2 regions of the Streptomyces sp. NPDC050145 genome follow, and region 2 is predicted to be linked to the other one. Evidence: riboswitches for the same ligand, from Rfam matches in the RefSeq annotation. Region 2 holds a riboswitch; the other holds the start of a gene.
What was found. A riboswitch is a leader RNA that binds a small molecule or an ion and turns the genes downstream of it on or off. The one in region 2 is predicted to bind thiamine pyrophosphate.

Region 1 (3,677 bases), on a different contig from region 2:
CCTTGGCCTTGGCCTCGGACGTGACCTCGGCCTTGTCCGGGGTCACTTCCTGACGAGCGACGTCCACGTCTTGACCCACTCGTCACGGTGGTCCGCGATGTTCCGCGGGCTCATGGTGTGCGGCTTGTCGATCTCGACCGCGTACTTGGTGTAGTCGGCGGGCGCGACGGCGTTCTTCGCCACCGGGTCGACGAACATGTTGAGCGGCATGTCCTCCTGGAACTCCTTGGAGATCAGGAAGTCGAGGAAGGCCTTGCCGCCCTTCTCGTTCTTCGCCCCGTCGAGCAGGCCGGCGAACTCGATCTGGCGGAAGCAGGTGCCGGTCGCGACGCCGACGGGCGAGGTCTTGGGCTGCGGGTCGGAGTAGATCGCCTCGGCGGGCGGGGAGGACGCGTAGGAGACGACGAGCGGGCGGTCGCCGCCGGCCTTCTTGCCGCTGGCGCTGCCGGAGAACTCCTCGTTGTAGGCCTGGTCCCAGCCGCTGACGACCTTCACGCCGTTGGCGTTCAGCTTCTTCCAGTAGGACTGCCAGCCGTCGTCGCCGTACTGGGCGGCGCTGCCGAGCAGGAAGCCGAGGCCCGGGGAGGACGTCGCGGCGTCCTCGGTGACCAGCAGGTTCTTGTACGCGGGCTTGGCGAGGTCCGCGAAGGAGGCGGGCGGCGTCAGCTTGTGGTCGGCGAAGTACTTCTTGTCGTAGTTGACGCAGATATCGCCGGTGTCGACGGGCGTGACGCGGTTCTTGCCCTTGTCGAGGCGGTACTGGTCCGGCACCTGGTCGATGCCCTTGGCCTCGTAGGAGGTGAACAGGCCGTTGTCGAGGGCGCGGGACAGCAGCGTGTTGTCGACGCCGAAGAACACGTCGCCGACGGGGTTGCCCTTGGACAGGATCGCCTTGTTGACGGCCTGGCCGGCGTCGCCGTCCTCGACGACCTTCACCTGGTAGCCGGACTTCTTCTCGAAGTCCTTGATCACGTTCTTCGAGACGGCCCACGAGTCGTGACTGACCAGGGTGACCGTCTTGGAGTCCCCTGCGTCGCCGCCACCCGAGGACGACGACGAACCGCACGCGGACAGCGTGACGAGCCCGAGCCCCACGGCCGCGGCCAGGTACGCCTTCTTGTTCTTGCTCACTGGTTTTCCTCCTGGGGGTGACCAGGAAGAGACGCGGCCCTGCCCGGGCCTTTCCTACGGCTCCGGGCAGGGCGCAACAGCTTGAGTGGTGACCGAACTTCCTACCCAGAATGACCTGGGCAAGGTTCAGAGGGTCTGCGGCTCTGCCGCACTCTCAGCGCTGTGGCGCTCCCCTGTCGGAATATGAAGATGTGGTACTGCGGGCAAGGCTACCGCTCGGTGGCGGCGAGCTGTCCACAGGCTCCGTCGATCTCCTGGCCACGGGTGTCCCGGACGGTGACGGGGACTCCGTGCGCCGCGATGGCCTCGACGAACGCCTTCTCGTCCTCGGGGCGCGACGCGGTCCACTTCGAGCCCGGGGTCGGGTTCAGCGGAATCAGATTGACGTGCACGGGCTTCCCGCGCAGCAGCCGCCCGAGCCGGTCCCCACGCCAGGCCTGGTCGTTGATGTCCCGGATGAGCGCGTACTCGATGGACAGCCGGCGCCCGGACTTGGCCGCGTACTCCCAGCCGGCGTCGAGCACCTCCCGCACCTTCCACCGCGTGTTGACGGGCACCAGCGTGTCCCGCAGCTCGTCGTCAGGGGCGTGCAGCGAGATGGCCAGCCGGCACTTGAACCCTTCATCGGCGAACCGGTGAATGGCGGACACCAGGCCGACCGTCGACACGGTGATCCCGCGCTGGCTGAGCCCGAGCCCGTCGGGCTCAGGATCGGTCAGCGCCCGAATGGCACCCACCACGCGCTTGTAGTTGGCGAGCGGCTCCCCCATCCCCATGAACACGATGTTGGACAGCCGCGCCGGCCCGCCGGGGATCTCCCCGTCCCGCAGGGCCCGCATCCCGTCCACGATCTGGTGCACGATCTCGCCGGTCGACAGGTTCCGGTCGAGGCCGGCCTGTCCGGTGGCGCAGAACGGGCAGTTCATCCCGCATCCCGCCTGCGACGAGATACACATCGTGACCCGGTCCGGGTACCGCATGAGCACGGACTCGACGAGCGTGCCGTCGAACAGCCGCCACAGGGTCTTGCGGGTGGTGTCCTGGTCGGTCGACAGATGCCGCACGACGGTCATCAGCTCGGGCAGCAGTGCCTCCCGCAGCTTCTCGCGCGACCCGGCGGGGATGTCGGTCCACTCCGCGGGGTCGTGCGCGTACCGCGCGAAGTAGTGCGTGGACAGCTGCTTGGCGCGGAACGGCTTCTCACCGATCGCGGCGACGGCTTCCTTCCGCTCGGCGGGCGAGAGGTCGGCAAGGTGCCGCGGCGGCTTCTTGGCTCCGCGGGGGGCGACGAATGTGAGTTCTCCGGGCTTAGGCATGGCTGTACCAGTGTCGCAGACAAACGAGTGCGGGCCCGCCGCCCTGTGGACAACGGACCCGCACCGGGGAAAACGCAGGTCAGCCGGACCCGACGAACAGCACCAGCAGCAGCCACACCACCGGCGCCGTCGGCAGCAGGGAGTCCAGGCGGTCCATGATGCCCCCGTGGCCGGGGAGCAGCGTGCCCATGTCCTTGATGCCGAGGTCGCGCTTGATCATGGACTCGCCGAGGTCGCCGAGCGTCGCGGACGCGGCGACGCAGACACCGAGGACCAGGCCCTGCCACCACGTGCCGTCGTCCACCAGGAACTGCATGCACAGCACGCCCGCCACCATCGCGAACAGCACCGCGCCGAGCAGGCCCTCGCGGGTCTTGCCGGGGCTGATGCGCGGCGCGAGCTTGTGCTTGCCGAAGCGCCAGCCGATCGCGTACGCGCCGGTGTCGCTGACGACGGTGAGGATCAGGAAGGTGAGGACGCGCCAGGCCCCGTCGTCCGCGGTGAGCATCATCGCCACGAACGTCGCGAGGAACGGCACGTAGAACGCGGCGAAGACGCCCGCCGTGACGTCCTTGAGGTAGCCCTCGGGCGGCTCGGTCATCCGCCACACCAGGACGGCGAGCGCGGTCAGCGCCATCGCCACCCAGGCCCCCTCGGCCCCGCGCACGTACCCGGCGACGACCATCGCCGCGCCGCCCACGGCGAGCGGCACCAGCGGCGCCTTGATGCTCTTGCGCTCCTGGAGGCGGGAAGTGAGCTCCCACAGGCCGACGACGACGGCGACCGCTATCACGCCGACGAACACGGCCTTGACGACGAACAGCGACGCGATGATCACCGCGCCGAGCCCGACGCCGACCCCTATGGCCGATCCGAGGTCACGGCCCGCGCTCTTCTTCGGCTTCGGGGCCGGCGAGGGCTCCGGAGCGTCGGGGGCGGGCTGCGGGGTTGCGCCGGTCATGGGCTCCTGCGGCGTCTCGTCGCGGAACAGAGGGCCGCTCGGCCGAGCGGCCCCCCGGTCGTCCTGGCCACCGCCCGCTGGAAAAGCACCAGAGGGCACGTCAGGCATATCGGGCACGATGGGCATGGGCCGAGTCTCGCCAACCGCGTGCGGTTCGTACGCGGGACCCGCCGGAGCGGGCCCCGGGTCGTACGAGGGGTCGTACGCGGGGTCGTACGAGGGACCCGCGCCGTACGCGGCCCCCTGGTCGTACCCCTGGCCCTGCTCAG
Region 2 (3,677 bases):
GCGACACGAGGGTGCCGAGCACCGCGACGGAGGTGCGGGCCGACAGGCCGTGACACATGTAGAGCGCGATGAGCATGATCGCGCTGGACCCGACCACCGCCACCACCAGAGGGTTCGAGCCCTGGAGGATCGCGGGGAGGATGAAGAAGGTCAGCACCATGAAGCTGATCGCGAGCGCGACGAGCGCCATGACCCCGCGCATGCGTCCCACCACGACCACCGCCAGAGCGAAGATCCCGGCCAGCACCGTCATGGGGATCTTCCGGTTCACGTCCGTGACCGAGTACTGCAGGTTCTTCGGTGCGTCCGGCGCGTAGGCGACGATCACCTGCTGGCCCTCGTGCAGCTGGCGGGGCGAGTCGGGCTGCACGACCTCCGTGAACGTACGGCCCTTGTCCTTGCCGGTGTCCACGCGCACCGTCGCGATCTCGCACTCGCCCGCGGCGGCACCGGGCTTCCCGCCCGCGGGCACCGCGCCCGGGTCGCCGCTCGGCGCCCCGCCCGAGGCGTGCACCGACTTGCAGTCGACCTTCTCGACCTTGGTCACCGTGGCCTGCTGCGTCTGCCGGTCGAAGCCCACACCGGTGCGGTCGTGGGCCGGTGCGCCGCCCGGCCAGAGCACCGCCAGACCCACCACGACCGCCACGGTGAACGGGATCAGGACAGCCGCGATGACCCTCCGCAGATGCCGGGACACGGGCGCCGCCGGGCCGTGGCTGTGGGAGTGCCCGTGCGGCGGCGGGGACGAGGGAGGATCGGACTCATGCGTCGTGGTCACCGCCCGATCATCGCAAGAACGGGAGGGGCCCTCTGTTCAACGTGTCCGTCATGACGCTAGCGTGGGGGCACCTTTGCAAACGCGGGAGCTCGGAGCACCGGGCTGAGAGGGCGCTGACCTTCGTCCCAGCGCGTGTTTCACGTGAAACGTGGAACGCCGTGGACGAGAGCCGCTGCGTCGACCGCCGAACCTGTTACCGGGTAATGCCGGCGTAGGGAGTAGGTCTCATGACCACAACGGACGCACGCACGCCTGCCTCCAACGGCTCTGAGCCGGAGGCCGGGAAGTCCATCGGCTGGCACAAGGGGTACATCGAGGGCTCCCGCCCCGACCTCAAGGTGCCGGTCCGCCAGGTGCACCTCACCAACGGGCAGGACGTCACGCTGTACGACACCTCCGGCCCGTACACCGATCCGACCGTCGACACCGATGTCCGCAGGGGCCTCGCGCCGCTGCGGGAGAACTGGATCATCGCCCGCGGCGACACCGAGGAGTACACGGGACGCCCCGTCCGCCCCGAGGACGACGGCATCAAGCACACCTCGCCGCGCGGCGGTCTGCGCAACCTCGACGCGGTCTTCCCGGGCCGCCCGCGCCAGCCGCGCCGGGGCCGCGACGGCCAGGCCGTGACCCAGCTCGCGTACGCCCGCCGGGGCGAGATCACCCCGGAGATGGAGTACGTGGCGATCCGGGAGAACGTCGCGCCCGAGGTCGTCCGCGAGGAGATCGCGGCCGGCCGGGCGGTCCTGCCGGCGAACGTGAACCACCCGGAGATCGAGCCGATGATCATCGGCAAGCGATTCCTGGTGAAGGTCAACGCCAACATCGGCAACTCGGCCGTGACCAGCTCCATCGAGGAGGAGGTGGAGAAGATGACCTGGGCGACCAAGTGGGGCGCCGACACGGTCATGGACCTCTCCACCGGCCGCAACATCCACACCACCCGCGAGTGGGTGCTGCGCAACTCCCCCGTCCCGATCGGCACCGTGCCCCTCTACCAGGCCCTCGAGAAGGTCGACGGCCGGGCCGAGGAGCTGACCTGGGAGATCTACAAGGACACGGTCATCGAGCAGGCCGAGCAGGGCGTGGACTACATGACGGTCCACGCCGGCGTCCGCCTCCCGTACGTGCCGCTGACCGCCAACCGCAAGACCGGCATCGTCTCGCGCGGCGGCTCGATCATGGCCGCGTGGTGCCTCGCGCACCACAAGGAGAGCTTCCTCTACGAGAACTTCGAGGAGCTCTGCGAGATCCTCGCGGCGTACGACGTCACGTACTCGCTCGGCGACGGCCTGCGCCCCGGCTCCATCGCGGACGCCAACGACGAGGCGCAGTTCGCGGAGCTGCGCACGCTCGGCGAGCTGAACTCCATCGCCAAGCGGCACAACGTGCAGACCATGATCGAGGGCCCGGGCCATGTCCCGATGCACAAGATCAAGGAGAACATCGACCTCCAGCAGGAGATCTGCGAGGAGGCGCCGTTCTACACGCTCGGCCCGCTGACCACCGATGTCGCCCCGGCGTACGACCACATCACGTCCGGCATCGGCGCCGCGATGATCGCCTGGTGGGGCACCGCGATGCTCTGTTACGTCACGCCCAAGGAGCACCTGGGCCTGCCGAACAAGGACGACGTGAAGACCGGCGTCATCACGTACAAGATCGCGGCGCACGCGGCCGACCTCGCCAAGGGGCACCCCGGCGCGCAGGAGTGGGACGACGCGCTGTCGGACGCCCGCTTCGAGTTCCGCTGGGAGGACCAGTTCAACCTGGCCCTCGACCCGGACACGGCACGGGAGTTCCACGACGAGACGCTTCCGGCCGAGCCCGCGAAGACCGCGCACTTCTGCTCGATGTGCGGTCCGAAGTTCTGCTCGATGAAGATCTCGCAGGACATCCGCCGCGAGCACGGCACGACCAAGTCCGAGGTCGAGGCGGGCATGGAGCAGAAGTCGAAGGAGTTCGCGGCGAGCGGCAACCGCGTGTACCTCCCGATGGCCGACTGACTCGACCCGGTCACCGACTGAGCGCCCACGGCACCCGGCCGCGGGCGCTCAGGGCGCTCAGAGCGCTGCGGGAGCGCCCGCGACGCCGAACGGGTTGTCGATCACATACCGGCAGAAGCCGTCCGGCCCACGCCGCGCCACATCGGTCGCGGTCCCTTCGACGCGGACACCGTTGCCGTCCGCGGCGACTCCCTCGATGACGAAGTCGACGATCAGCAGGGCCAGATCACCGACGACGTACGTGTGACGGGGAGCGACCCGGATCGGGACCCGCAGCCGCAGGAACGCGTCGTTGGTGGAGGTGGCCCTCACGGCGGTCTCCGGCCGCTGGACCACGCTGCTGTTGCGCGAGCTGATGGGCGGCCCCCGCGGGTTCACCGAACTGCGCGCCCTGCTCCCCGACCTGTCCCCGAAGGTGCTCAGCGAGCGGCTCCACGCGCTCCAGGAACGCGGGCTCGTCACGGTCGAGCGGCGCCGCGGCTTCCCCGTACGGACCCGGTACGAGCTGACGGAGGCGGGCCGGGCCCTGCGCGCGCTGCTGGTGGAGCTGTACGCGACGGGCGAGCGGCTGCTGAGCCTGACCGGCGCGGCCTCCGCGGACGGCGATCACACGTCCGGCGATACGACGGCATGACGGCATGACGGCATGACGGCATGACGGCATGACGGCATGACGGCATGACGGCATGACGGTGGGCCCGGGGGCCTTTGGGCCGATCCGAGCCGAGAGCACGGCCCCGTGCGCCGCCGGACCTCAGTCCGGTCGGTGCTCGGGGCCGCCGAAGTCCGGGCTCGTGAAGTCCGGGCTGGAGAAGCCGGCGCGCTGGCCCGTGGCCGTGCCCCCGCCGCTCTCCGGACTCGTGAACCCCGGCCGGTTGTAGCCGAGCTGCGGC

Region 1: another riboswitch for thiamine pyrophosphate. It lies ahead of ACIBTU_RS29215 (thiamine ABC transporter substrate binding subunit); the one in region 2 lies ahead of thiC (phosphomethylpyrimidine synthase ThiC).

The regions. Positions count from the first base shown of each region.
Region 1 covers NZ_JBITJS010000016.1:90,662-94,338, reverse strand. The annotation lists gene ACIBTU_RS29215 (thiamine ABC transporter substrate binding subunit) at 43-1,131, opposite strand; TPP riboswitch at 1,212-1,316, opposite strand; gene rlmN (23S rRNA (adenine(2503)-C(2))-methyltransferase RlmN) at 1,341-2,447, opposite strand; gene ACIBTU_RS29205 (phosphatidate cytidylyltransferase) at 2,527-3,677, opposite strand, start outside.
Region 2 covers NZ_JBITJS010000002.1:187,932-191,608, reverse strand. The annotation lists gene ACIBTU_RS04385 (YibE/F family protein) at 1-778, opposite strand, end outside; TPP riboswitch at 850-1,013, shown strand; gene thiC (phosphomethylpyrimidine synthase ThiC) at 1,006-2,784, shown strand; gene ACIBTU_RS04375 (hypothetical protein) at 2,842-3,096, opposite strand; gene ACIBTU_RS04370 (winged helix-turn-helix transcriptional regulator) at 3,080-3,418, shown strand; gene ACIBTU_RS04365 (hypothetical protein) at 3,539-3,677, opposite strand, start outside.